DNA from 4 places in the Enterobacter sp. JBIWA008 genome. Region 2 is predicted to be linked to each of the others. Evidence: predicted binding sites of a transcription regulator. Region 2 holds the regulator's gene; each other region holds the start of a gene.

Region 1 (7,373 bases), 490 kb from region 2:
ATCGCGTTGAACGTCAAAGCTATCCTCCATGCGCTTGGAGTTGGAGAAGGTCGGCGGATCGATAAAGATCAGGTCGAACTGCTCGTCAGTATCACGCAGCCAGCCCAGAACATCGGCCTGCATTAGTCGGTGCTGACGTCCGGTTAAACCGTTAAGACGCAGGTTGCGCTCCGCCCACTCCAGATAGGTGCGGGACATGTCCACCGTCGTAGTGCTCCGCGCCCCGCCCAGACCCGCATGCACGCTCGCGCTGCCGGTATAGGAGAACAGGTTGAGGAAATCTTTGCCCTTGCTCATCTGACCCAGCATACGACGGGCGATACGGTGGTCGAGGAACAGGCCGGTATCCAGATAGTCGGTCAGGTTCACCCACAGGCGAGCGTTGTATTCGCCCACTTCAATGAAGTCCCCCTTCTCATTCATCTTCTGATACTGATTTTTCCCTTTCTGACGCTCGCGGGTTTTCAGCACCAGCTTGTTTGGCGTGATGCCGAGCACGGCGATGGTCGCCGCAATGACGTCCAGCATGCGCTGACGCGCTTTTTGCGCATCGATGGTTTTCGGTGGAGCATATTCCTGAATCACCACCCAGTCCGCATAGCGGTCAACCGCCACGTTATATTCCGGCAGGTCGGCGTCGTACAGGCGGTAGCATTCAATCCCTTCCTGCCTGGCCCACTTCTCATATTTCTTCAGGTTCTTGCGCAGGCGGTTGGCGTAATCTTCCGCCACGCCGGACGGCTTGCTGTCCGCCGCTTTCTCCGCCAGATGGTAGTTTTTCTGCACGCAGTCCAGCGGGCCGTTTTTCGCCTTAAACTGGCGATCGGCACGCAGCTGCAGGCAGCTCAGCAGTTCCGGCGAGGCGCTAAACAGCGACAGGTTCCAGCCGCCGAAGTAGTCCTTCATATTGCGGCCCAGCAGGCTGTGCAGTGCAATCAGCGCCGGTTCGCTGTCCAGACGCTCGCCGTATGGCGGGTTGCTGATCACGGTACCGTACGGGCCTTTTGGCAGCTGGTTGGTCAGGTTCGCCACGTCTTTCACTTCGAAGGTCACCAGCTCGCCGATACCGGCGCGACGGGCGTTGCTGCGCGCGCGTTCAATTACGCGCGGGTCGCTGTCCGAACCGTAGAAGTGGGAGGTGTACTCCGCCAGACCTTTGCGCGCGCGGGTCTGCGCGTCGTCTTTGACCTCTTTCCAGAGCGCTTCGTCGTGCTGTGCCCAGCCTTTAAAGCCCCAGTGACCGCGATGCAGCCCCGGGGCGCGGTCGGTTGCCAACATGGCCGCTTCAATCAGCAACGTACCGGAACCACACATCGGGTCGAGCAGCGGCGTGCCCGGCTGCCAGCCGGAGCGCATCACAATGGCGGCCGCGAGGGTCTCTTTGATGGGCGCCATACCGGTGCGATCGCGGTAGCCGCGCAGGTGCAGGCCCGCACCGCTCAGATCGAGAGAAATACTCGCCGTGTCGCCGTTGAGCCAGACGTTGATACGCAGATCGGGATTTTCACGATCGACGTTCGGACGTTCCTTATTTTTACGCGTGAAGCAATCCACAATGGCGTCTTTTACGCGCAGGGCACCGTACTGGCTGTTGCGGATCTCGTCGTTCACGCCGTTGAAATGCACCGCAAAGGTGGCATTGGGCGTGAAGATCTCTGTCCAGTCGATCATCTGTACGCCGGTATAGAGGTCCAGGTCGCTATAGACCTTGCACTCCTTCATCGGCAGCATGATGCGCGACGCCAGACGGCTCCACATCAGGCTCTGGTAAATAAGCCGCGTGTCGCCCTCAAAATGGACACCACCCTGAACCACCTGACACTCTTGAGCGCCCAGGGCTTCCAGTTCAGTTTTTAACAGCTCTTCCAGCCCACGGGCCGTACTGGCAAACAGAGAATTCATATCGTCACTTTTACTCTTAGAAAATTGTCGCGCATTATAGCTAATATGGCGTGTATGTCATAAAGTTGAAGGCTTATTTTCATTCGAGGGACTGTGCAGTGGCGACGTTATCCAGGCTTTTTATTCATCCGGTGAAATCAATGCGCGGCATCGGCGTTTCTCACGCGCTGGCCGACATGAGCGGATTTGCCTTCGATCGTATCTTCATGGTCACCGAGCCTGACGGTACGTTTATTACCGCGCGCCAGTTCCCGCAGATGGTTCGCTTTACCCCTTCCCCGCTTTATGACGGTTTGCACCTTACCGCGCCGGATGGTTCCAGCGCGATAATCCGCTTTGCTGATTTTGCGCCCGTCGATGCGCCAACGGAAGTCTGGGGCAACCATTTCACCGCGCGCATTGCCCCGGATGAAATTAACCGCTGGCTGAGCGGCTTTTTCTCCCGCGACGTGCAGCTGCGCTGGGTTGGACCTGAGCTGACGCGTCGCGTGAAGCGCCACGACGCCGTTCCCCTCTCCTTCGCCGATGGTTTCCCGTTCCTGCTGACTAACGAAGCCTCGCTGCGTGATTTACAAGGCCGCTGCAAAGCCAGCGTTCAGATGGAACAGTTCCGTCCAAACCTGGTGGTGACAGGTGCCGATGCCTGGGAAGAAGACACCTGGAAAGTGATCCGCATTGGCAGCGTCATTTTTGACGTCGTAAAACCCTGCAGCCGCTGCATTTTCACCACGGTGAGCCCGGAGAAAGGCCAGAAGCACCCTTCCGGCGAACCGCTGAAGACGCTGCAGTCATTCCGCACCGCGCAGGATAACGGCGATGTGGATTTCGGCCAGAACCTTATCCCGCGCTCCAGCGGCGCTATCCGAGTCGGTGATGAGGTAGAGATCCTTGCCCGCGGGCCTGCCAGAGCGTACGGCTCAGGTCAGGAAGAAGAAATGGTCGACGTTGTGACGAATGTTGCCTCGGCGGTAGATATTCACTGGCAGGGCAGCATCATCCGCGGCAATAACCAGCAGGTATTGCTTGAGCAACTGGAGCAGGCAGGTATTCGCGTACCCTATTCCTGTCGCGCTGGCATTTGCGGATGCTGCCGCATCAGGCTGGTGGATGGCGAGGTCAGTGCGCTGAAAAAATCGGCGATTGGAAATGACGGCACAATTCTGTGCTGTAGCTGCATACCGAAAACGTCCGTACAGCTGGAAGCTTAAACCGCCTGTTCAAGGCTGAAGGCATCCACGCGAAGCTGGGGCTTCAGCCTGTCGTTCATAACCTTAATGGCATCCCCAAGCTGCATTGTCCGCCCGGCAATCGTCACGCCGGGCTGAGCCAGCAAACAGAGCGCGGCATTTTCGCCAGGCTCCACCACCAGCAGGCTTACCTCTTCTGCGGTATCGCTCAGAATGACGCTCGCCGCATCGCCCGTTGCCGGGGTCCAGTTCATGCCGTGCGGCAGGAAATGCCAGCTCTTTGGCATTTGCGGTTTCAGGAAACGGATAGCCACCAGCGCATTTAATACCAGCTCGGCACGCTGCTCTTTCGAGAGCACCAGATCGCGACATTTTTCTTCAAAGGAGAAATAAAGCGCAGCGTCATCAACGCAAAAGCCTGACGGGGAAAACGCATCCGGGGTTAACATTCGGCGGGCAAAACGAGAACGAAACAACATGCCATTGGCTAAATCGAGCATCATGCGGTCATGCTCGTCGCAAAAATACCAGCGCCAGTTATCGTCAGGTTTAATTCGCATGTGTCTCTCCCGTCCCCAAACGTCCTGTACTAAAAATGTCCTGTTTGCCGCCTCGTTTATAACACCATTAATAAAAGACTATAATGACTAAATAAGCAACAGTGACGGAATATAAAACAACCAGGGCTGGAAATAAAGCCCTGGTTGTCTGATTAAGAGAAAAGATTAGATATGAGTAACGATTTCTTTAATCAGCGGTGGTCCTTTAAAAATAAAGCCGGAATAAATCTGCACCAGTGACGCACCCTCTGCCATTTTCTCACGCGCAGCAATCACCGAGTCAATGCCGCCGACGCCAATAATCGGAAGACGTCCTTTTAATTCAGCAGACAGGGCGCGAATAATTTCAGTGCTTTTTAATTGTACCGGACGTCCACTTAACCCACCCGCTTCGTCACAGTTTTTCATTCCCTGCACGAGGGAACGATCGAGGGTGGTATTGGTTGCAATCACACCATCAATATTATGGCGAACCAAACTGTCGGCAACCTGGATCAATTCTTCGGGAGAAAGATCCGGGGCGATCTTAACCGCGACCGGAACATATTTATGGTGGATCGTCTGAAGTTCATTTTGTTTATTTTTAATGGCACTCAGAAGATCGTCCAGCGCTTCGCCATATTGTAAAGAGCGCAGCCCCGGGGTATTGGGTGATGAAATATTCACCGCAATATAACCGGCATAGGCGTAGACTTTTTCCATACAAATCAGATAGTCATCTTTACCCTGTTCGACTGGCGTGTCTTTATTTTTGCCGATATTGATGCCTAATATCCCGTCAAAATGAGCTTTTTTTACGTTCTCAACAAGGTGATCAACACCTAGATTATTAAAGCCCATGCGGTTGATCAGCCCTTCGGCTTCAACCAGGCGAAACAGGCGCGGCTTGTCATTCCCCGGCTGCGGGCGTGGCGTGACGGTACCGATTTCAATAGAGCCAAAGCCCATCGCGCCCAGGGCATCAATGCACTCGCCATTTTTGTCCAGACCAGCCGCCAGACCCAGCGGATTTTTAAAGGTCAGACCCATGCACTGCACGGGTTTTTCCGGCACATTCTGACGCACCAGAGCGGCCAGAGGCGTTCCGGTAATACGACGCAATTGCTGGAATGTAAATTCATGAGCGCGCTCAGGGTCGAGCTGGAAAAGGGCTTTACGAACGAAGGGGTAGTACATGAACTCTCCTGGATTCCCGGTGTGCAAACCGGGAGGGGATTATGGGCGATCCACGCGCGAAAGGGAATTGACCTGCGGCAAAAAATCAGCGTAAAACGCAATCGTTTACCTCCCTGTCTATTTGTTATGCACTTTTTCGCATTTTAATTGCAGATAAATCATTTAGCGGAATAACCGCGCGGTGTCACACTCCTGAAAATTGTTATGAATGTTAGATAAAAGCAAACAATTGGTTATAAGGAGGAAGTATGCGCGTCATTACCCTGGCCGGAAGTCCACGATTCCCTTCGCGCTCCAGCGCCCTGCTGGAATATGCCCGCGAAAAACTCAATGCCCTGGATGTGGAAGTGTGCCACTGGAACCTGCATAACTTCGAACCTGAAGATCTGCTCTATGCCCGTTTCGACAGCCCTGCGCTTAAAACGCTCATCGAGCAGCTTAACGGCGCTGACGGCTTAATTGTGGCAACGCCCATTTATAAAGCCTCTTTTTCCGGGGCGCTGAAAACCCTGCTCGATCTGCTCCCGGAACGCGCCCTGGACGGCAAAGTCGTGCTGCCGCTGGCTACGGGCGGTACCGTGGCCCATTTACTGGCCGTGGATTACGCCCTGAAGCCGGTGCTGAACGCGTTGAAAGCGCAGGAGATCCTCCACGGCGTTTTCGCCGATGACTCCCAGGTTATCGACTATCAACATAAACCTCATTTTACGCCGAACCTGCAAACCCGCCTCGATACTGCCCTGGAAACCTTCTGGCACGCTCTGCACCGCAGGGATATCCAGGCCCCGGCGTTTGCTCAGCTTCAAGGAGTCGCACATGTTTAAAACCTTAACCCGTATCGGACTGGCAGGTTTGATGGCGCTTACCTCGCTGGCACATGCCGCAGAAACGGCTCCGGAGAGTTTGCGCATTGGCTATCAGAAAGGCAGCGTCAGCATGGTGCTGGCGAAAAGCCACCAGCTTCTGGAGAAACGCTTCCCGGATACCAAATTCTCCTGGGTGGAGTTCCCGGCTGGCCCGCAGATGCTGGAGGCCCTGAACGTCGGCAGTATCGATATTGGCAGCACGGGGGATATTCCGCCGATATTCGCCCAGGCGGCGGGAGCGGACCTTGTCTATGTTGGCGTTGAGCCGCCCAAACCGAAAGCCGAAGTGATTCTGGTGCCTGAAAACAGCGACATTAAAAGCGTCGCCGACCTCAAAGGGCATAAAGTGGCTTTTCAGAAAGGTTCCAGCTCACACAACCTGCTGCTGCGCGCCCTGCAAGAAGCCGGGCTCAAGTTCACCGACATTCAGCCCGTTTATCTGACGCCTGCCGACGCGCGCGCCGCGTTCCAGCAGAAGAACGTTGATGCCTGGGCCATCTGGGATCCGTACTACTCAGCCGCATTACTGCAGGGCGGTGTTCGCGTATTGAAAGACGGCACCACGCTGAAACAGACCGGCTCGTTCTATCTGGCCGCGCGTCCTTATGCGGAAAAGAACGGCGCATTTATCCAGGGCGTACTGGATACCTTTACCCAGGCCGATGCGCTGACCCAGAGCCAGCGTCAGGAGAGCATTGCCCTGCTGGCGAAAACCATGGGCTTACCTGAGCCGGTGATCGCGAGCTATCTCAACCACCGTCCGCCGACCACCATTACGCCCGTAGACGCCCACGTCGCCGCGCTTCAGCAACAAACCGCTGACCTCTTCTATCAAAATCACCTGGTTCCTAAGCAGGTGGATATTCGTGAACGTATCTGGCAGCCCGCAGGCAAAGAAGGAGCTAAATCATGAGTCTGAATCTTTTCTGGTTTTTACCCACCCACGGTGATGGACACTATCTTGGTACAGAAGAGGGCTCGCGCCCGGTTGACCACGGCTACCTGCAGCAGATTGCGCAGGCGGCGGACCGAATCGGTTTCACCGGTGTGCTGATCCCGACCGGACGCTCATGTGAAGATGCCTGGCTGGTCGCCGCGTCGATGATTCCGGTCACCCAGCGTCTGAAGTTCCTGGTTGCGTTACGCCCGAGCGTGGTCTCGCCTACCGTGGCGGCGCGTCAGGCGGCAACGCTGGACAGACTGTCCAACGGCCGTGCCCTGTTTAACCTGGTAACGGGCAGCGATCCGCAGGAGCTGGCGGGCGACGGCGTGTTCCTCGACCATACCGAACGCTACGAAGCCTCCGCCGAGTTCACCCACGTCTGGCGACGTCTGCTGGAAGGGGAAACCGTCACCTTTGAAGGCAAGCATATTCACGTTCGCGACGCGAAGCTCTACTTCCCCCCGGTGCAGCAGCCGCGTCCTCCTCTTTACTTTGGCGGGTCGTCGGATGTGGCCCAGGATCTGGCGGCAGAGCAGGTCGATCTCTATCTGACCTGGGGCGAACCGCCTGAGCTGGTGAAAGAAAAAATTGCCCAGGTACGCGCTAAGGCGGCCGCCCATGGCCGCAAGGTGCGCTTCGGTATTCGCCTGCACGTGATTGTGCGTGAAACCAATGATGAGGCCTGGCAGGCCGCCGACCGCCTGATCTCGCACCTGGACGATGAGACCATCGCCAAAGC
Region 2 (7,373 bases):
GTCTGGAAAAAACAGGAGTTGTAAGCATGTTTACTGGTATTGTGCAGGGCACCGCCAAAGTGGTGTCCATTGATGAAAAACCCAATTTCCGTACTCACGTGGTTGAGCTGCCGGAATATATGCTCGACGGCATAGAGACCGGCGCGTCGATTGCACATAACGGCTGCTGCCTGACCGTTACCGAAATTAACGGTAACCAGATTAGCTTTGATTTAATGAAAGAGACGCTGCGTATCACCAACCTGGGTGAACTGGTGGTGGGGGATACCGTCAACGTTGAGCGCGCGGCGAAGTTCAGCGATGAGATTGGCGGCCACCTGATGTCCGGGCACATCATGACCACCGCTGAAGTGGCAAAAATCGTGACCTCGGAAAATAACCGTCAAATCTGGTTTAAAATGCAGGATCCTTCATTAATGAAATACATCCTCTATAAAGGATTTATTGGCATTGACGGGATTAGTCTGACCGTCGGAGAAGTGACGCCGACGCGCTTTTGCGTGCATTTAATTCCCGAGACGCTGCAGCGCACAACGCTGGGCGCCAAAAAACTGGGGCATCGCGTGAATATCGAAATCGATCCGCAAACCCAGGCGGTAGTGGATACCGTTGAGCGCGTGCTGGCAGCAAAAGAAGCCGCAATAATAAAGACCGCCGCGGAAGAAGAATAAAAAATAACCCCGGGTATCCGGGGTTATTTTTTTAGCGTGCGACACGTAATCCGTGTTCAATCCCACGGCTGAATACCACCTGCCAGAGCTGAATATCCCGCGCGCGAAACGCTCCCGCGCAGGCATTTAAATAATAGCTAAACATCCGCTTGAATCGTTCAGAATAGTTGTCCGCAATTTCTGGCCAGGTTTCCTGAAAACGCGCGTGCCATGCCATCAACGTAGTGTCGTAATCCGCGCCAAAGTTATGCCAGTCTTCCATCACGAAATGGGATTCGCTGGCGTTGGCAATCTGGCGAACGGACGGTAAGCAGCCATTCGGAAAGATGTATTTGTTGATCCATGGGTCGACGTTATTGTCGGTCCGCTTAGAGCCGATAGTGTGGAGCAGGAAGATGCCGTCCGGTTTCAGATTACGATCCACCACCTCAAAATAGGTATCGTAGTTTTTCGGCCCGACGTGCTCGAACATGCCGACGGAAACGATCCGGTCAAACTGTTCGTTCAGGTCACGGTAATCCTGCAGCCGGATATCCACATCGAGACCCTGGCAGCGCTCTCGCGCCATTTTTTGCTGTTCCGCTGAAATCGTCACGCCGACAACGCTGACGCCATAGTGCTTCGCCATAAAATACGCCAGCCCACCCCAGCCGCAGCCAATATCCAGCACGCGCATACCGGGCTGCAGCTGCAGCTTCTCGCTAATCAGACGCAGCTTGGCCTGCTGGGCATCTTCAAGGGTCGACGCCTCTTTCCAGTAGGCGCAGGAGTACTGCATGAAAGGGTCCAGCATACGGCTGAACAGGTCATTGCCAAGATCGTAGTGTTCTTTGCCAACAATCCACGCGCGTTTTTTACTTTGCAGATTGAACAGTCGGGCAGAGGCGACGCGCAGGGTGTCTTTCAGATTGCGAGGGAGTTGATTTTCAAGACCGGCACGCAGCACGCTGGCGAAAAAGGTATCCAGACGTTCACACTCCCACCAGCCGTCCATATAACTTTCTCCCAGGCCTAACGAACCCTCCCGCAACACGCGTTTAAAAAAGTCGGGATGTTTAACCTGAGGATCGGATGGCGATGATCCATTAATAGTGATGCCTGCTCGACCTAACAGTTCACTGACGATCCGGGACCAGTTGTCGTCCGGAACGCTGACTTCTTCTATACACGATGAACTCATAGCTTCTCCATCACCCTACTGTGATCAGAACCTTAAAACAGCGTAGACGCTTTTTTTGGTTTGTGAGAAATCTCACGGTAAATACCGCGAGGCTAGTATCCGACGTAGAACAGAGGAAGGGAGATAACCCTTGCCGAAATGCCTTCCATGGTAAAACGGGAGCGCTCCGGCTCCCGTTAACACTTAATATTTATCGTATTTAATCGAACCAAATTTAGTATAGGCCTCAAAATTTGGTGATTCAATAGAAAATTCTTAGCAACCTAATCACTGAAAATTAACATGATTTCCGGCGCGATCAGGCATGTGATGTTTCAACCTGAGTGCGGTTGTCCTGCTCACGCTGCGCGGCTGCCTGCATGCGATAGCCCATCACCGCCAGCGCAACGGTTACCAGCATCACGCTGGTGGTGGTCAGGAGCGGCGTGGCAATGAGCGCGGAGACCACCAGACTTGCCAGGAAACACAGCCCCAGCTGCAGGGTGTTCTGCAGCGCGGCGGCGCGGCCTGTCGCCTGCGGGAACGGACGCAGCGCCTGGGCTACGACAATCGGGTAAATCGCCCCGTTCGCGACGGCCATCACGCAGAATGGGATCAAAATTTCAGCCAGACCGGCACCCGGAATAAAGCCAACGGCCCAGGTCCCGATGACGCTCAGCGCATACAGCACCAGCAGCCACGGCAGCATCTGCTGACCTTCCCATTTTTGCAGCGCCGCGCGACAGCCGTACCCGCCCACCAGAAACGCGATAGTCTGCGGAACATAGCTCAGGCCGATGGCTGCAGGGCTGTAGCCCATATCGTGCAGAATGAACGGCGAACCGGTGAGCCACGCGAAGAAGCTTGCCGAGCAGGCGGCATAGATCAGGACATTACCGCGATACGCTTTGGTGCTGAGCAGGGAAGTGAAGGTAATCGGCGTCGCGTCAGCGTGCGCTTCTTTTTTATGCGCGGGCCTGAGGGCGAACGCCGGCAGCATCAGTACCAGGGTAATGGCAAACAGCGTGGCGAAGATGGCCTGCCAGTCGAAATGCGCGAGGATCCAGCTGCCCAGCAGTGGGGCAAGGGCAGGTGAAAGACCCACCAGCGGCATAATGGTGGCGAAAATACGGTTTGTGCGGTTAGCCGGGTAATAGTCGGTGACCAGCGCCTGCCAGGTCACGGCCGCGGCACAGACGCCCACGGCCTGAATAAACCGCAGCACCAGCAGCCAGGTGGCATCGCGTACCCATAGCATCCCCAGGCAGCCCACGGCAAAAATGGCCAGACCCAGCAACAGTACCGGTTTACGACCAAAGCGATCCGAGAGCGGTCCCCAGAGCAGCTGTGCGAAAGCAAAACCGGCGAGGAACAAACTCAGGCTGGCGCTGATGGCGGCAGCAGGCGTTTGTAAATCTTCCTGCATGGCGGCAAACGCCGGCAGGTACATATCGGTGGCCAAAAAGCCCAGCACGCTTAAGCCGCCGAGCCAGACTAAAAAACCGATCCTGGGTTGCATTATTTTATTCTCCTGAGGAGGCAGGTATACATTGGCGCTGAGTGTAGGGAGTGCAAAGCCGCTTGTGAAACGCTAATATTTGGCTGGTGCATTCAAAAATTTTGCAGGCAGAAAATGTGGTCAGATTATTCTCTTGAAGTGGTCGATGCTGTTGCGCGTAACGGCAGCTTCAGCGGTGCGGCGCAGGAGCTGCACCGCGTCCCTTCGGCAATCAGCTACACGGTGCGCCAGCTGGAGGAGTGGCTGGCGGTTCCGCTGTTTGAACGACGGCATCGTGATGTGGAATTAACGCCCGCAGGCGCGTGGTTTTTAAAGGAAGGGCGTTCTGTTATCAAAAAAATGCAGATCACCCGCGAACAGTGTCAGCAGATCGCTAACGGCTGGCGGGGACATCTTTCCATCGCGGTGGATAATATCGTTAAGCCGGAACGCACCCGGCAGATGATCGTCGATTTCTACCGTCATTTCTCTGACGTCGAGCTGCGGGTCTCGCAGGAGGTGTTTAACGGCGTCTGGGATGCGCTGGCGGACGGCAGGGCAGAGATGGCGATTGGGGCTACGCAGGCGATCCCGGTCGGGGGACGTTACGCCTTTCGTGATATGGGGATGCTGAGCTGGAAATGCGTGGTGGCAAGCGATCATCCGCTGGCGGCGATGGAAGGGCCGCTGAGCGATGATACGCTGCGCAACTGGCCGTCGCTGGTGCTGGAGGATACGTCTCGTTCATTGCCCAAGCGTATCACCTGGCTTCTGGACAACCAGCGGAGGGTGGTTGCCCCTGACTGGGAATCGTCGGCGACGTGCCTCAGCGCCGGACTTTGCGTCGCGATGGTGCCCGTTCATTTCGCGCGTCCGCGCATCGATACCGGAGAGTGGGTTGAGCTGACGCTGGAGAATCCGTTCCCGGACGCGGCCTGCTGCCTGACCTGGCAACAAAATGATGTCTCGCCCGCGATGGCCTGGCTGCTTGATTATCTGGGGGACAGCGAAACGCTGAACCGGGAATGGTTACGGGAGCCAGCATAGCTGGCCCCGTAAAGGGATTAACGACGGTAGTCGCGGAACGGACCATCCGCAACGGAACGGCGTTCAATCAGGCGCGGGTGAACTTCAATGGACTGCGACTCTTCGCGTTTGTTGACGATTCTGTCCAACAGCATATTGAAGGCCGTTTCCCCCAGCGAATCTTTCGGCTGGTGAATGGTCGTCAACGCTGGCGTGAAGAAACGCGCGTTACGCACGTTGTCATACCCGATCACGGAAATATCCTGCGGTACGCGCAGGCCCAGCTCGTCGGCGGCGCAGAGCGCGCCCATGGCCATGATGTCGCCTCCGCAGAACACGGCGGTCGGACGGTGTGGCTGGGAGACGATCTGCTGCATCGCGCGGTAGCCCGACTCCGGCTCAAAGTCGCCCTGCACAATCCAGTTTTCCGGCACGTTGATCAGCGCTTCTTCCATCGCTTTCATAAAACCGGCCAGACGGCCCGCGCCGGTGTTGCGCTCCAGCGGACCGGGGATCACGCCAATCTCGCGGTGACCGCGTTCGATCAGATAACGTCCGGCCATATAGCCGCCTTCAAAGGCGTTATCGATAACGGAATCGGTGAAGTCTGCGCGCGCTTCGCCCCAGTCCATCACCACCATCGGAATATGGCGATACTCTTCAAGCATCGACAGCACGGATTCCGGGTACTCGGAACACATCACCAGCAGGCCATCAACGCGCTTTTGCGCCATCATCGACAGGTAGGCACGCTGTTTTTCAATGCTGTTCCACGCGTTGCCCAGAATCAGGGTATAGCCTTTCTGGAAGCAGTTTTTTTCAACTGCTTCAATAATCTCGGCAAAATAGGCCGCTTCACTGCTGGTTGCCAGCAATCCAATGGACTTGGTGTGATTAACCTTGAGGCTACGTGCAACCGCACTTGGCGAATAGTGCAGCTCTTTAATCGCTGCCCAGACGGCGTTGCGCGTCTCTTCCGCCACAAAGCGGGTTTTGTTAATTACATGTGATACGGTTGTAGTGGAAACGTTTGCGCGTTTTGCTACGTCTTTAATTGTTGCCATTAAATGTCACTCCAGACCATATCCTAAACTCCTGAAAAACTTGAAGGTAAACGTTTGCCTTCTCTCACCCTTATCTCGCAATGTTGAATTGCGGCACGCCGGGAAAACGACACGGGACGTCAGGAGGGGGTCAATGGCCGGTACGCTAATAAATTTAGCGTGGAATTTTGTCCTATCTTGATGAAAAGGGGAAGAGGTAAAGTGGTTATCAGTATAAATCCAGGAAGATTTTTGACGTAATCTGTGCAAAAATGAGCAAGCTCACTTTTCGTGGGGGGATTAAAAGGAGAAAAATTGATGAGTTCCGATCTTAAGTTTTCGCTGTTCACCACCGTTGTTGTGCTGGCTCTGATTGTCGCGGCCGGTCTGACGGCTGCGCTGCATTGATTTACGCGGAGGGAGAGCCTTCTCCCTCCCGACTCCCCGGATTGTTACTTCTCTGGCAAAAATCTTTTGCCATTTTGTTAACTTCTCATTTTTTGTGATTGATGTCATGCTTTCCGCTTCTTTGTTCTGTGTCACCACATGACACGGCATCCGGAGTTGACGCATGAAAATCAATTTTCCCCTGCTGGCCCTGGCGATTGGCGCTTTTGGGATTGGCACCACTGAATTCTCCCCGATGGGGTTACTGCCCGTTATTGCCCGGGGCGTAGATGTCTCGATCCCTGCGGCAGGGATGTTAATCAGCGCCTACGCCATCGGCGTGATGATCGGGGCACCGCTGATGACCCTTCTGCTTTCGCACCGCGCGCGCCGCAATGCGCTGATTTTCCTGATGGCGATTTTCACCCTGGGCAACGTGCTTTCGGCCATTTCGCCGGACTACACCACATTAATGCTGTCGCGCGTTCTGACCAGCCTTAACCACGGCGCGTTCTTTGGGCTGGGGTCGGTTGTTGCTGCAAGCGTGGTGCCAAAACATAAGCAGGCGAGCGCCGTGGCAACCATGTTCATGGGGCTGACGATTGCTAATATCGGCGGGGTGCCTGCGGCAACCTGGCTGGGAGAATCGATCGGATGGCGTATGTCTTTCCTGGCGACTGCCGGGCTGGGCGTGATTGCAATGGTGGCGCTGTTCTTCTCCCTGCCGAAAGGCAGCTCCGGAGAACGTCCGGAAGTGCGTAAAGAGCTGGCGGTGCTGATGCGCCCGCAGGTGCTCTCTGCGCTGCTCACGACCGTGCTGGGGGCAGGGGCGATGTTTACCCTCTACACCTATATTTCACCGGTGCTGCACGATATCACCCACGCAACGCCTCTCTTCGTTACCGCGATGCTGGTGCTGATTGGCGTGGGCTTCTCGATCGGCAACTATCTCGGCGGGAAATTTGCCGACCGTTCCGTGAGCGGGACGCTGAAGGGCTTCTTAACCCTGCTGATTGTCATCATGGTTGCAATTCCGTGGCTGGCGCGTAATGAGTTCGGGGCCGCGATTGCGATGGTCGTCTGGGGAGCCGCCACCTTTGCCGTGGTGCCGCCGCTACAGATGCGCGTAATGCGCGTCGCGCATGAAGCGCCGGGACTTTCATCTTCCGTGAATATCGGTGCGTTTAACCTGGGCAATGCGCTGGGCGCGGCGGCCGGTGGGGCCGTGATTTCGGGGGGACTGGGATACAGCTTTGTGCCGGTGATGGGGGCGATTATTGCCGCGCTCGGCCTGCTGCTGGTGATGATGTCGGGTCGTAAACAGCCTGAAGCAGCCTGCGCTGCGGAATAAACCAAAAACGCAGAAGGGCGAACCCTTCTGCGTGACTTTTACGCGGCGAAGTTCTTCGCGATAAAGTCCCAGTTAACCAGTGCCCAGAAGTGTTCCAGGTAGTTCGGACGCGCGTTGCGGTAATCAATGTAGTAAGCGTGTTCCCATACGTCCACGGTCATCAGCGGCTTAGCGCTGGTGGTCAGCGGGGTGCCCGCGTTTGAGGTGGACACGATAGCCAGTTTGCCATCCGCCTCTT
Region 3 (7,373 bases), 1.1 Mb from region 2:
ACGGTTGAGCTCAGGCACCGTGAAGCACAGCTCGTAGTCTTCACCACCGGACAGCGCCCAGCGCAGCGCCTGCTCAGGTTCCACATGGCGAAGCAGTTGCTCAGACAGCGGAAAGAGATCCAGGTCAACGCGCGCACCTACGCCGCTGGCCTTCAGGATATGCCCGAGGTCTGAGGTGAGACCGTCAGAGAGATCGATAGCTGAGCTTGCCCGCTCGCGCAGCGCCTGACCGTGCAGAATACGCGGCGTCGGGCGCAGATGGCGTTTCATCAGATACGCCGCATCGTCAGCGTCCTTCACGGTTAAGCGGTCCTGGAGGATCGCCAGCCCTGCAGCGCTATCGCCCGGCGTACCTGTCACGTAGATCCAGTCGCCTGGTTTTGCGCCCGAGCGCTTCAGCGCGCGGCCGAACGGCACATAGCCGTGGATCGCCAGCGTCATCGACAGCGGCCCGGCAGTGGTATCACCGCCAATCAGCTGCATATCGTAATAGCTAAGCTGCTCAAACAGCGCATCGCTAAAGGCTTCTAGCCAGGCTTCATCCACTTCTGGCAGGGTCAAAGCCAGCGTCAGCCACGCGGGATCGGCACCCATCGCCGCCAGATCGCTGACGTTAACGGCCAGCGCTTTATACGCCAGATCGGCAGGATCGATATCCGGTAAGAAATGACGTCCACACACTAAGGTATCGGTGCTGATTGCCAGCGTCTGTTTTTCGGGAATATTGAGAAGTGCACAGTCATCGCCAATGCCGGTTTCAACATCAAGACGAGCGGTTCTGACACGGTCGAAATAACGGGCAATCAGGGAGAATTCGCCGCATGCCATACGTTATGCCTCAGCAAATAAAAGAAAAAACCGGAGCCGCACTGCCCTTCAGGCAATGCAGGACTCCGGTTTGCGGATCACTTTTTGTGGGGACGGATCGCAGGGGCTGCTTTATCAAGTACGCCGTTTACAAACTTGTGACTGTCTTCAGCGCCGAAGGTTTTCGCCAGCTCGATCGCTTCATTGATGGCCACTTTGTACGGCACATCATCACGTTTAGACAGCTCAAACAGCGCGATACGCAACACTGCTTTTTCTACCTGACCCAGCTCTTCGAGCAAACGGGACAGGTAAGGCTTCATCAGGCCATCGAGATACGCGCTATTAGTCGCCACTCCCGACAGCAGTTCACGGAAGTACAGAACGTCAACGTCTTTCACGTCCTGTTCTGACAGGAACTGGTATTCGACATCAGCGATGTCGTTCTGGGACAACTGCCAGGAGTAAAGTGCCTGGACGGCACATTCACGGGCGCGGCGACGAGCAGCAGGTTTCACGGAATTCCCCTTACAAAAAAAATCAGGCCTTGATGGCTTTCAATACATTGATCATTTCAAGCGCGGTCAGTGCAGCTTCTGCACCTTTGTTACCGGCTTTGGTGCCAGCACGTTCGATGGCTTGTTCAATACTTTCGGTGGTCAGCACGCCGAACGCGACAGGAATTTCAGCATCCTGCGCAACGTGTGCCAGACCGTTGCTTGCACCGCCCGCAACGTATTCGAAGTGCGCAGTGCCGCCACGAATAACGGTACCCAGCGCAATCACCGCGTCGTATTTACCGGTTTTCGCCAGCGCGCCCGCCGCCAGTGGCAGTTCGTAAGCGCCTGGAACCCAAACAACGGTAATGTTGTCATCTTTAACCTGGCCGATGCGTTTCAGGGCGTCAATGGCACCTTCCAGCAGGCTGTCGTTGATAAAGTTGTTGAAACGCGCAATGGTGATGGCGACGCGAGCGTCCGGGGTAGCTACAGCAGCTTCAATAATGTTCATACTCTTCCTTTACGGGTTCATTTGGCCCCGCAGGGGGGCGGATTTTATCATAATACTTTGCACACTGCTTCCCTATTTCAGGAGCAATTACGCTGTCGTTAAGTGGAGGCAGACATCCGGACCTACCGGACGAATCTCGCTAAATTTGAGTTGCGGTGCGTCGGCCAGTTTTTCAAGGCCGGGCAGCACAAACAGGCCGCGCGCGTCGTGACCTAACAGTTTAGGCGCAACGTAAACAATCAGTTCATCCACCAGTCCGGCCTGTAAGAGCGCACCGGCGAGGGTTGGCCCCGCTTCTACCCAGATGCTGTTCACCTGCTGCTTGCCGAGCAGCAGCATCAGCACCACCAGATCCAGATGACCATTGTGCTCCGGCACCATAATGCTGCGTACGCCTTCCGGCCATTCGCGCGTATCGTCTTTGGTGCGGGCAATCAAGGTTTCCCCCGGCTGCTGAACGATGCGGTGCTTCGGCGTCACGCGGTTCTGGCTATCAATAATAATACGCAGCGGCTGACGCAGGTTCTCCTGCGGGTAAAGCGCCTGAGTATCAGCATTCAGTTCGTCCCAGCGCACGGTCATGGCCGGATCGTCAGCCAGAACGGTTTCACTGCTGGTGAGAATAGCATGGCTTTGCGCGCGCAGACGTTGCACATCGCGCCTTGCCTGTGGCGACGTGATCCACTGGCTTTCGCCGTTTGCCATCGCCGTACGACCGTCCAGCGAGGCGCCCAGCTTGAGCTGAATATACGGGAAGCCCGTGCGCATGCGCTTCAGAAAGCCTTTGTTGATCGCTTCAGCGTCCTGCATCATCAGCCCATGGCTGACGTCTATGCCTTCCTGCTGCAAACGATACAGCCCGCGTCCGGCAACCTGCGGATTCGGATCCTGCATCGAGGCGACCACGCGTGAAACACCTGCCGCGATCAGCGCTTCGCAGCACGGCGGCGTACGCCCGTGATGGCTGCAGGGCTCCAGCGTGACGTAGGCTGTGGCACCGCGCGCCTTCTCACCGGCCATGCGCAACGCATGAACCTCGGCATGCGGCTCGCCTGCACGATAGTGAAAGCCCTCCCCCACGATCTCGCCATCGTTAACGATAACGCACCCGACGTTCGGGTTGGGATGGGTAGTAAAACGACCGCGCTGCGCCAGCTTCATGGCTCGCGCCATGTAAATCTCATCCTGCATGAGCTTAATCCTGTAAGCGGGCGATCTCTTCGCCAAACTCTTTGATGTCTTCGAAGCTGCGGTAGACCGAGGCGAAGCGGATATAGGCAACCTTATCGAGCTTTTTCAGCTGCTCCATCACCAGGTTACCGATCATTTTGCTGGGCACCTCACGCTCGCCCAAACCACGAAGGTAAGATTTTATGTGGTTTAACGCCATCTCGACGTCATCCGCGCTGACGGGACGTTTTTCGAGGGCCTTCAGCATACCGCTGCGCAGTTTCTCTTCGTTAAACGGCTCGCGCACGTCGTTACTTTTCACCACGCGCGGCATTACCAGCTCTGCAACCTCAAAGGTGGTGAAACGCTCGTTGCACACCAGACACTGCCGACGACGGCGTACGGATGACCCCTCGCCTACAAGACGAGAGTCGATGACTTTGGTATCCACAGCGGAGCAGAATGGGCAATGCATACGGTATCCCTGTTATCCGGTTAACTGATTTTCATTTTACCCTGATCTGGCCTGACAACAAAGGAAGAGCTTTTTGAGATAAAGGATCTATGTCTGGCGGTGTGATGCTGGCTACCATTAGAGCGATCCGTTATTTCAAGGAAATAAACGCAATGACAAGACGTTACCTGAAAATTTTGCTGGTGGGGAGCCTCTTCACCCTTAGCGCCTGTGCACAGCAAACCGAAGTCCGTCAGATGAAACAGAGCGTGAATACGCTCAATACGGCGATGGACAAACTTAATAAAGAAACGGTGAAAATCACCCAGCAAAACGCGCTGAACGCCAAATCCAGCAGCGGGGTCTATCTGCTGCCGGGCGCGAACACGCCTGCGCGCCTGAACAGCCAGGTTGGCACGCTGAAAATGTCGCTCGTGAACGTGGCGGCGAATGCCGATGGTACGCGCGCAACATTACGCATCCAGGGTGAATCCAACGATCCGCTTCCAGCCTTCAGCGGTACCGTGGAGTGGGGACAGATCCAGGGCACCACGGAGAATTACCAGGAGGTGAATGTGAAGAATCAGCTGTTCACCGCCCCGGCCAGCGTTTTAGCACCCAGCGATGTGGAAATACCGCTTCAGTTAAGCGGTCTTACGCCGGAACAGTTAGGCTTTATCCGCATTCACGACATTCAACCCGCCGCGCAGTAATTCCATCCTCTTAAGCGGAGTGAAATGTCACTCCGCTTACATTTACATTTCGTATGGATTGGCAAGATAAATGATTGCCGCTACAATCCCGGCCGTTTAAAGTACGCAAACGTGAACGCAATCGATTACGCGTGTGAGAGATATGTGAAACAACACATATTTTTGTGAGCAGGGATTCCTATAATAGGCACCGCAGAAACACGAAATATTTAGAAACGCAATTCGCGCATTTTTCACTCCCGGAAGGGAATTTCAATCAGTGGCATGATTATGAAAAAAACATTACTCGCAGCTGGCGCCGTGCTGGCACTTTCTTCCTCTTTCACTGTTAACGCAGCGGAAAACGATAAACCACAATACCTCTCCGACTGGTGGCACCAGAGCGTTAACGTGGTCGGCAGCTACCACACGCGCTTCGGACCACAGATCCGCAACGATACCTACCTGGAATATGAAGCGTTCGCCAAGAAAGACTGGTTTGATTTCTACGGCTACATGGATGCACCGGTCTTCTTCGGTGGTAACTCTCAGGCAAAAGGGATCTGGAACCACGGTTCTCCGCTGTTCATGGAAATTGAACCACGCTTCTCTATCGACAAGCTGACCGGCACCGACCTGAGCTTCGGTCCGTTCAAAGAGTGGTACTTCGCGAACAACTACATTTACGACATGGGCCGCAACGCGTCCGGTCGTCAGAGCACCTGGTACATGGGTCTGGGTACCGACGTTGATACCGGACTGCCAATGAGCCTGTCCCTGAACGTGTATGCGAAATACCAGTGGCAGAACTATGGCGCAGAAAACCAGAACGAATGGGATGGCTACCGTTTCAAAGTGAAATACTTTGTGCCAATCACTCAGCTGTGGGGCGGTAACCTGAGCTATATCGGCTTTACCAACTTCGACTGGGGTTCAGATCTGGGCGATAAGAGCGGTTACGCAGAGAACGGTATTAAGCAGCGTACCAACGACTCCATCGCCTCCAGCCACATCCTGGCGCTGAACTACGATCACTGGCACTACTCTGTAGTAGCACGTTACTGGCACAACGGTGGTCAGTGGAACGACGACGCAGACCTGAACTGGATGAAAGAAAACGTCCGTTCTACAGGTTGGGGTGGCTACCTGGTCGTGGGTTACAACTTCTAATCAGCGCGGGACTGTGCGGGCTGATGCCCTCACCCCTTCCCTCTCCCACGGGAGAGGGTGCAAACACAAAAAACGGCAACATCGTTGCCGTTTTGCTTTTACCTCGCCACCCGGCTTTTTACTGCTTAACCTTTCGCAAAAAATCTGCCAGAGACCTGTCAGCACTCTCGCTAAACCGCCTCTCCGTCTGCACAATATTGAGACATCGATCGAGCCGGAAACAACGATAGTCATCGCGTCGTTCACACCACGCCGCCAGCAGCCAGCGCTCGCCCCAGAAGAAAAGCCCCAGCGGCTGAACCTCGCGCTTTGAGAGCTGCCCGGCTTCATCACGGTAATGCAGTGCCAGCACGCGCTGGGCGGAAATTGCCTGATGAATCATGTCAAAATCACTGCGGGAGTGGCTTTGCATGCAAAAATCCGGGGCATAGATGCGCGCCAGCTCCGCCTTGCGACGACTCTCCTCGGGCAGGATAGCCAGCACCTTCTCCTGGGCCGACTCCAGTTCGCGCGACAGCGACTCCCCTCCCCAGGTTTTGAGCAGGCGAATCGCGACGATCAGCGCCTCTGACTCTTTATTTGTCAGCATCAGCGGCGGCAGGTCAAAGCCCGACATCAGCCGATATCCGCTCCCCGCCTCACCTTCCACCGGCACGCCGGAAAGCGACAGGTCGCGGATATCGCGGTAGACCGTACGCTCGGACACGCCAAGCCGGTCCGCCAGATGCGCTGCCGTTGTCAGACGCCTGCCCCGCAGGATCTGCACAATCTGAAACAAACGGTCAGCGCGTCGGGTCATATCTTGTTCCGCTCTCAGGCAGGTTGATGGAGGCCGACGCGGTTGCCCTCGCTGTCGGTAAACAATGCGATAGTGCCAATGCCATGCGGCAGTTCCAGCGGGCCAAACACGCACTCGCCGCCCGCAGAGGCGATGCGATCGAGCGTGGCCGCCAGATTGTCAGTATGCAGGTAAATAATAGCGCCCTGCACAGACGGTGTAACACCGTCAAATTTTGCCAGCGCCCCGCCGATACCCGGATCCTCATGCGGGAAAACCGCCAGCTCCGAACAGTCCATTTTCTCGCGACGCAGCGCGAGCTGCATCACCGGCTCATAAAATTTGATGGCGCGATCCATATCCGAGACCGGAATTTCAAACCAGTTAATGACGCTTTTCATACATCCTCCTGCCTGTTGTTTGGGTTCAGAAGGAGTCTACGACAGGCCTCCTGACAGCATACTGTCAGGAGTGTTTGTCAGGATCAGATAAAAAAAATCCCGGTCAACAGACCGGGATTTCGATAACGCGCTAAACGTCGCCTTACGGCAGAATGGACGGCTGATCCGCCCCTTCTTTCTCAACTTTCTGCTGGAGCAGGTGTTCGCGCTTCATGCCGAGTTTCAGTGCCAGTGCGGACGCAACGTAGATAGACGATGCCGTACCGATGGTGACACCGATCAGCATGGTCAGCGAGAAGCCTTCCAGTACCGGACCACCGAAGAGGAACAGCATCAGGATCACCATCAAAGTGGTGCCGGATGTGATCAAGGTACGGTGCAGCGTCTGGGTCAACGACACGTTAAAGATTTCGTACGGCGTACCGCGACGGATCTTACGGAAGTTTTCACGGATACGGTCAGATACGACGATACTGTCGTTCAGCGAGTAACCGATAACGGACATCAGGGATGCCACAATCGTCAGGTCAATCTCAATGTGGAACAGCGACAGAATGCCCATGGTGATCACCACGTCGTGCGCCAGCGCGATAACCACACCGGCCGCCAGTCGCCACTCAAAGCGGAAACCGACGTACACCAGGATGGAGATCAGCGCCACCAGCAGCGCCATCGCGCCGGTCTGCGCCAGGTCAGCACCCACGCTTGGGCCAACGAACTCAATTCGCTTGACCGCGGCGTTCTGGCTGGTGGTCTCATTAATGACCTGTACGACCTTACTACCCAGCTCCTGGCTGCCGTTGGCATCGTGCACCGGCGGCATACGCACCATGATGTCGCGGCTGCTGCCGAAGTTCTGCAGCAGCGGCTCTTCAAAGCCCGCTTTCTGC
Region 4 (7,373 bases), 1.1 Mb from region 2:
GGGCACCCTGAGCGCCGATTCCACGATTCAGGAACATCGCGATCGTGGAGACACGTACAACGGTCAGTTCTACACCAGCGGCCCGCTGGTGGACGGTCTGCTGGGGCTGAAAGCCTACGGTAGCCTCGCGAAGCGTGAGAAGGACGGTCAGCAGAAATCCTCTACCACGGCGAGCGGTGAAACGCCGCGCATTGAGGGCTTCACCAGCCGCGATGCGAATGTGGAATTCGCCTGGACACCGTCTGAAAATCACGACTTTACGGCGGGCTACGGTTTCGATCGTCAGGATCGTGACTCGGATTCCCTCGACAAAAACCGCCTTGAGCGTCAGAACTACTCTCTCAGCCACAACGGCCGTTGGGGCGTCGGCAACAGCGAGCTGAAGGTTTACGGCGAAAAGGTGGATAACAAAAACCCGGGCAACAGCAATCCGATCACCTCCGAGAGCAACGCGGTGGACGGAAAATACGTGCTGCCGCTGGGCGAAATCAACCAGCTGATGACCTTCGGCGGCGAATGGCGTCACGATAAGCTGAAGGATCCTGTCAACCTGACGGGCGGTTCCGGCAGCAGTACGTCGACAAGCCAGTATGCCCTGTTCCTGGAGGATGAGTGGCGTATCTTTGAACCTCTGGCGCTGACCACCGGTATCCGTATGGACGACCATGATACCTACGGCGACCACTGGAGCCCGCGAGCCTATCTGGTTTACAACGCGACCGATACCGTAACGGTGAAAGGGGGCTGGGCGACCGCGTTTAAAGCGCCGTCACTGCTGCAGCTGAGCCCGGACTGGGTCACCAGCTCGTGCCGCGGTGCCTGTGATGTTGTCGGTAACCCGGATCTGAAACCGGAAACCAGCGAGAGCTTCGAGTTCGGCCTGTACTACAGCGGGGAAGAGGGCTGGTTAGAGGGCGTGCAGGCCAGCATCACCACCTTCCAGAATAACGTCGATGACCGCATCACCATCAACCGTACGGCCAATGCGAAGCAGGCGCAGAGTTACCCTAACTACGTTGGCCTGAATGCGGACGGTGAACCGATTTTCCGCTACTACAACGTCAACAAGGCGCGCATCCGCGGGGTGGAGACCGAGTTGAAATTCCCGCTGGCGGACGACTGGAAAGTGACGCTGAACTACACCTACAACGACGGTCGTGATATCAGCAACGGCGGCAACAAACCGCTGTCCGATCTGCCGTTCCACACGGCCAACGGGACCGTTGACTGGCAGGCGACGCAGGACTGGTCGTTCTATGTTCAGGGCAATTACACCGGTGAGAAACGCGCGCTGACCAGCAGCGACCCAACGCCGGGTGGCTATGTTATCTGGAATACCAGCGCCGCGTGGCAGGCGACGAAAAGCGTGAAGCTGCGAGCGGGCGTGCAGAACCTGCTGGACAAAGATCTGAGCCGCGACGATTACAGCTACACGGAAGATGGCCGTCGCTACTTTGTCGGCGTGGATTATAAGTTCTGATGCGGCCAGGGTAAAAGCAAAACGGCAACGTAAGTTGCCGTTTTTAGTGTTTGTTCCCTCTCCCTGTGGGAGAGGGCCAGGGTGAGAGCATCAGAGCGCACGCACCCGCACTTACTCGAACAAATGCTCCGCATGGAAGCGGAGATGATCCTCAATAAAGGACCCGATGAAGTAATAGCTGTGGTCGTATCCCGGCTGAATGCGCAGCGTCAGCGGCCAGTCCTTCTGGCGTGCCGCTTCTGCCAGCACCGCTGGCTGTAGCTGTCCGGCGAGGAACTGATCCGCATCGCCCTGATCGATAAGCATCGGGATCGCATTTGCTGAGCTGCTGCCCAGCATCAGCGCGCAGCTGTCCCATTCCTGCCATGTTGCTTCATCTTCACCCAGATAGTTCGTGAAGGCTTTCTGCCCCCAGGGCACCTGCGTTGGGTTCACAATTGGCGAAAATGCCGACACGCTGACGTATTTTCCCGGATTTTTTAACGCCATGATGAGCGCCCCGTGTCCGCCCATAGAGTGTCCGCTGATGGCGCAGCGCTCGCCGACCGCAAACTGCGACTGCACCAGCGCAGGAAGTTCATCGCGAAGGTAATCATACATGCGGTAGTGCCGCGCCCAGGGCTGCTCGGTCGCATTGAGATAAAACCCGGCACCTTTGCCCAGGTCGTATCCGGCATCGTCTGCCACATCATCGCCACGCGGGCTGGTGTCAGGCATCACCAGCGCAATCCCCAGCTCGGCGGCAATACGCTGAGCGCCTGCTTTGGTGGTGAAGTTTTCGTCGCTGCAGGTCAGGCCTGAAAGCCAGAACAGAACCGGTGGATTTTCCGTCGGCGGCAGGAAAATGCTGAACGTCATCGCACAGTTCAGGACGGTGGAGTCGTGCCGCCAGCGCTGCTGTCGACCTTCAAAACAACGGTGCTCTTCGAGCAGTTCCATGCAGTGCTCCTTAATGAGAATGCGTATTCATAAAAACCATAATACAGCCTTTTCATTGACCTGTGAGTAACTTTCACTTTCGCAAGACGTCGAGATGCTGCATCATAAATTTACTTTTTTTTAACAATTGGAGCGGTCATGGCGCTGCGTATTGCGCTCAGTGGGTTTGTCGTTCTGGTGGTGGCGATGGGGATAGGACGCTTTGCCTTTACGCCCCAGGTGCCGCTCATGATTGCTGCCGGACAGCTTACGCTGACCAGCGCGGGTCTGGTGGCGGCGATGAATTATCTGGGTTATCTGGTGGGCGCGTGGGATGCGATGCGTGCGCACCGCTTTGTGGAAACGCGCCTCTGGCTTGGCATCACCGGTGCGGTTGCGCTGACGCTGCTCTCCGCGGCGGCGGATAATGCCGTCTTGCACGGCCTGCTGCGCTTTGCGATCGGCTGCATGAGCGGCTGGTCGATGGTACTCATTGCCGCCTGGACTAACGAACGGCTGGGACAATTGGGTAAACCGGGCCTGAGCGCTGCCGTATTTGCCGGACCGGGGGCGGGCATTGCCCTGAGCGGGCTGCTCGCCGTCTATATTCAGGCGAAGTCCCTTTCGGCCGGGGCGGCATGGCAAATCTACGGCGTGCTGGCGCTGGTGCTGATTGCCCTGGTGGCGCGCTACCTGCCGCGATCCGGGCAGCTCCATCGACCCGGTTCCGCGCCGGAGCCGCTGGTGCTGACGGCGGATTTAACGCGTCTGGTCTGGAGCTACAGCCTGGCCGGGTTTGGCTATATCCTCCCGGCGACCTTCCTGTCGCAAATGGCGGCCGTACGTTTTCCCGGCAGCCTGTTTGCCCAGTTTGTCTGGCCGATTTTTGGTCTCGCCGCCGTGCTGGGGATTGCGCTCAGTATTCTTTTACGCCATATCTCAACGGCTAACCGCAGGCTGGCTATCGTACTGTGGTTACAGGGGGCGGGCGTGCTGGCGGCCTGGCTGCTGTCGGGGATTGGCGGGTTGCTGACGGGCGGGCTGCTGGTGGGCGGCGGCTTTTTGTGTGCCGTGCAGCTCTCTCTTTTATACGGGCGCGAGCTGGCGCCAAACCACACGCGCTATATGGCGGGCCTGCTCACCACCGGGTATGCGATTGGGCAGTTGATTGGTCCGGTCACCTCGGCGTTATCAACCTGGCTTACCCACCGGCTGGAGCCCGCGCTGGGGCTGGCGGGCGTTGCGCTGTTCGTCGGAGGAGCCCTGGTCTGGAATCGTCATGCTGAAAGGCAACAGCAATTGCAATAATTATCGTCGTGAATACTGGATTATGTGCGCCGCCTCACGCACAATGAACGCATACTTTTGCCACAACGAGGGCAAAAGACGCCACACCTGCAGGAGAACAAAATGTCATCACTCAGTAAAGAAGCTGCCCTGGTCCACGAAGCCCTGGTTGCGCGCGGTCTTGAAACGCCACTGCGTCCGCCCGTACAGGATTTGGACAATGAAACCCGCAAGCGTCTGATTGCCGGTCATATGACCGATATCATGGAGCTGCTGAATCTCGATCTGAGTGACGACAGTCTGATGGAGACGCCGCACCGCATCGCGAAAATGTACGTCGACGAAATTTTCTCCGGGCTGGATTACGCCAACTTCCCGAAAATCACCGTCATTGAAAACAAGATGAAAGTGGACGAGATGGTGACGGTACGCGATATCACGCTGACCAGCACCTGCGAACACCATTTCGTGACCATCGACGGTAAAGCGACCGTGGCGTATATCCCTAAAGATACGGTGATTGGCCTGTCGAAGATCAACCGCATCGTGCAGTTCTTTGCTCAGCGTCCGCAGGTGCAGGAGCGCCTGACCCAGCAGATCCTTACCGCGCTGCAAACGCTGCTGGGCACCAATAACGTGGCCGTTTCTATCGACGCGGTTCACTACTGCGTGAAAGCGCGCGGCGTGCGCGATGCCACCAGTGCGACCACCACAACCTCGCTGGGCGGTCTGTTTAAATCGAGCCAGAATACCCGCCAGGAGTTCCTGCGCGCCGTACGTCACCACAACTAAGTCTTACAGGGCAGGGACCATGGAGCGAAACGTCACGCTCGATTTTGTTCGCGGCGTCGCCATTCTCGGTATCCTGCTGCTTAATATCACCGCCTTCGGTTTGCCGAAGGCGGCTTATCTCAATCCCGCGTGGTATGGCGACATCACCCGCAGTGATGCCTGGACCTGGGCAATCCTCGATCTCTTCGCGCAGGTTAAATTCCTCACGCTGTTTGCCCTGCTGTTTGGCGCTGGTCTGCAACTGCTCCTTAAACGCGGTACGCGCTGGATCCAGTCGCGCCTGACGCTGCTGGTTCTCCTCGGCTTTATCCACGGCCTGTTCTTCTGGGATGGCGATATTCTTCTCGCGTATGGGTTAGTCGGGCTCATCTGCTGGCGTTTGATTCGCGATGCGCACAGCGTAAAAAGCCTGTTTAACACCGGCGTGATGCTTTATGTCATGGGGCTTGCTGTATTGCTGCTGCTGGGGATGATCTCCGGAGAGGCGACAAACCGTTCCTGGATCCCGGATGCCGCTAACCTGCAGTACGAACAGTTCTGGAAGCTGAAGGGCGGTACGGAAGCGATAAGCAACCGTGCGGACATGCTGGGGGATAACCTCCTTGCGCTGGGCGCGCAATACGGCTGGCAGCTGGCGGGCATGATGCTGATGGGCGCGTCACTGATGCGAACCGGCTGGCTGAAAGGCGAATTTAGCCTGCGTCACTATCGCCGAACGGGTGCCGGACTGGTGCTGCTCGGCGTGCTGATTAACCTCCCGGCGGTAATTATGCAGTGGCACATCCACTGGGATTACCGCTGGTGCGCATTCCTGCTCCAGGTGCCGCGCGAACTGAGCGCGCCGTTCCAGACCATCGGCTACGCGGCGCTGATCTATGGCTTCTGGCCCTCGCTTTCCCGCCTGTGGATCGTCAGCGCTATCGCCTGCGTGGGCCGCATGGCGTTGAGCAATTACCTCCTGCAAACGCTAATCTGCACCGCGCTTTTCTATCGCTTTGGCCTGTTTATGAAATTCGACCGCCTCACGCTGCTGGCGTTCGTTATCCCGGTCTGGGTAGTAAACCTGGCGTTTTCTGTTCTCTGGCTACGCTATTTCCGCCAGGGACCGCTGGAGTGGGTATGGCGTCAGTTAACCGCACATGCTTCAGGGGTATCATTGAAAAATACATCCAGATAACGATCTGGATCACAATCATTAACAAAACGGATGTAAGCGTTTTCATGAGTGTGAGCTTCTTCACGTAGTCCCCTTTCTCTCACTGCCAAAATAGCCACCTTGCTAAACACAGGGGGTGTCTGTGAGTTGCTGCAATCCTTTGAAGGATGGTGAATATGATCACCATTCGTGACGTCGCCCGCCTGGCGGGCGTTTCTGTGGCTACCGTCTCCCGCGTGCTCAACAACAGTGCGCTGGTCAGCCCTGAAACCCGTGAAACCGTAATGAAAGCCGTGACCCAGCTCGGGTACCGGCCAAATGCCAATGCGCAGGCGCTTGCGACGCAGGTCAGCGACACCATCGGCGTGGTGGTGATGGATGTCTCGGATGCCTTTTTCGGCGCGCTGGTGAAAGCGGTCGACGTGGTCGCCCAGCAGCATCAGAAATATGTCCTGATCGGCAATAGCTATCATGAGGCGGAAAAAGAGCGTCATGCCATTGAGGTGCTGATCCGCCAGCGCTGTAACGCCTTGATTGTCCACTCAAAAGCCTTGAGCGATGAAGAGCTAACCGGCTTTATGGATCAGATCCCTGGCATGGTGCTGATCAACCGCATCGTTCCCGGCTATGCCCATCGCTGCGTCGGGCTGGATAACGTCAGCGGCGCCATGATGGCCACGAAAATGCTCATCAACAACGGGCATCAGCGGATCGGTTATCTGGCCTCCAGCCATCAGATTGAAGATAACGACCTGCGGCGCGAGGGGTGGCAAAACGCTCTGAAAGAGCACGGCATTACGTCATCCGAAAGCTGGGTGGGAACCGGCACGCCGGACATGCAGGGCGGTGAGGCGGCAATGGTGGAGCTGCTGGGGCGCAACCTGCAGCTTACTGCGGTGTTTGCCTATAACGACAGCATGGCGGCAGGAGCCCTGACGGCACTGAAAGATAACGGCATTGCGGTGCCACAGCATTTATCACTCATTGGTTTTGATGATATTCCGATTGCCCGTTACACCGACCCGCAGCTGACAACGGTGCGCTACCCCATTGCCTCTATGGCGAAAATGGCGACTGAGCTGGCGTTACAGGGGGCGGCAGGGCTGCTGGATCCGGGGGCAACACACTGTTTCATGCCGACTTTAGTGCGTCGGCACTCTGTCGCGGCCCGGCAAATTGTGGTTCCGATCACTAACTGATTACTTGAGGTGATGTAACCGTTTTCAATCTGTGAGTAAATTCACAGTATCTTAACAAGGCGCTGACTATGATGTCAGCGTTTTAGGGGCTGAAACGCTATGTAACGGTGATTATTCACTTTCACTATAGCCAATGTGCCGCAAACAACGAATAAAACGCATTTCTGGAGCGTTACCGAACACGGAAGATAGAAATTTTATAAGTGAACTTCGGCTGTCAGTAACGTTTTATTAACACCTGCCCGCCGATCGTTATTCACAAGAACTACCCTGCATAAAAAAACCGGAGATACCATGAATAAGAAGGTGTTGACCCTGTCTGCTGTAATGGCAAGCATGCTTTTTGGTGCAGCAGCGCACGCTGCGGATACCCGTATTGGTGTGACCATCTATAAATACGACGACAACTTCATGTCTGTTGTGCGTAAAGCGATTGAGAAAGATGCGAAAGCAGCGCCAGACGTTCAGCTGCTGATGAACGACTCCCAGAACGACCAGTCCAAACAGAACGACCAGATCGACGTTCTGCTGGCGAAAGGCG

What was found. The regulator PurR, encoded in region 2, represses purine synthesis genes. The targets are predictions, from matches to a motif close to CANGCAAACGTTTGCNTG.
Region 1: pyrD (quinone-dependent dihydroorotate dehydrogenase) is a predicted target of PurR. The motif match lies at 4,920-4,937, and genes of this name have one in related genera.
Region 3: KGP24_RS05200 (nucleoside-specific channel-forming protein Tsx) is a predicted target of PurR. The motif match lies at 4,270-4,287, and genes of this name have one in related genera.
Region 4: galS (HTH-type transcriptional regulator GalS) is a predicted target of PurR. The motif match lies at 5,684-5,701, and genes of this name have one in related genera.

The regions. Positions count from the first base shown of each region.
Region 1 is NZ_CP074149.1:1,662,414-1,669,786, reverse strand. It holds gene rlmKL (bifunctional 23S rRNA (guanine(2069)-N(7))-methyltransferase RlmK/23S rRNA (guanine(2445)-N(2))-methyltransferase RlmL) at 1-1,902, opposite strand, end outside; gene KGP24_RS08005 (YcbX family protein) at 2,001-3,110, shown strand; gene zapC (cell division protein ZapC) at 3,107-3,649, opposite strand; gene pyrD (quinone-dependent dihydroorotate dehydrogenase) at 3,815-4,825, opposite strand; gene ssuE (NADPH-dependent FMN reductase) at 5,074-5,649, shown strand; gene KGP24_RS07985 (sulfonate ABC transporter substrate-binding protein) at 5,642-6,604, shown strand; gene ssuD (FMNH2-dependent alkanesulfonate monooxygenase) at 6,601-7,373, shown strand, end outside.
Region 2 is NZ_CP074149.1:2,147,504-2,154,876, forward strand. It holds gene KGP24_RS10495 (riboflavin synthase subunit alpha) at 27-671, shown strand; gene cfa (cyclopropane fatty acyl phospholipid synthase) at 703-1,851, opposite strand; gene punC (purine nucleoside transporter PunC) at 2,150-3,349, opposite strand; gene punR (DNA-binding transcriptional activator PunR) at 3,464-4,375, shown strand; gene purR (HTH-type transcriptional repressor PurR) at 4,393-5,418, opposite strand; gene KGP24_RS10520 (YnhF family membrane protein) at 5,716-5,805, shown strand; gene KGP24_RS10525 (MFS transporter) at 5,969-7,135, shown strand; gene sodB (superoxide dismutase [Fe]) at 7,174-7,373, opposite strand, start outside.
Region 3 is NZ_CP074149.1:1,068,498-1,075,870, reverse strand. It holds gene thiL (thiamine-phosphate kinase) at 1-828, opposite strand, end outside; gene nusB (transcription antitermination factor NusB) at 906-1,325, opposite strand; gene ribE (6,7-dimethyl-8-ribityllumazine synthase) at 1,348-1,818, opposite strand; gene ribD (bifunctional diaminohydroxyphosphoribosylaminopyrimidine deaminase/5-amino-6-(5-phosphoribosylamino)uracil reductase RibD) at 1,906-3,009, opposite strand; gene nrdR (transcriptional regulator NrdR) at 3,014-3,463, opposite strand; gene KGP24_RS05205 (DUF3251 domain-containing protein) at 3,616-4,155, shown strand; gene KGP24_RS05200 (nucleoside-specific channel-forming protein Tsx) at 4,426-5,304, shown strand; gene KGP24_RS05195 (YafY family protein) at 5,423-6,103, opposite strand; gene KGP24_RS05190 (VOC family protein) at 6,118-6,483, opposite strand; gene secF (protein translocase subunit SecF) at 6,626-7,373, opposite strand, start outside.
Region 4 is NZ_CP074149.1:3,230,127-3,237,499, reverse strand. It holds gene cirA (catecholate siderophore receptor CirA) at 1-1,480, shown strand, start outside; gene fghA (S-formylglutathione hydrolase) at 1,592-2,419, opposite strand; gene KGP24_RS15540 (YbfB/YjiJ family MFS transporter) at 2,558-3,706, shown strand; gene folE (GTP cyclohydrolase I FolE) at 3,809-4,477, shown strand; gene yeiB (DUF418 domain-containing protein YeiB) at 4,497-5,654, shown strand; gene galS (HTH-type transcriptional regulator GalS) at 5,810-6,832, shown strand; gene mglB (galactose/glucose ABC transporter substrate-binding protein MglB) at 7,127-7,373, shown strand, end outside.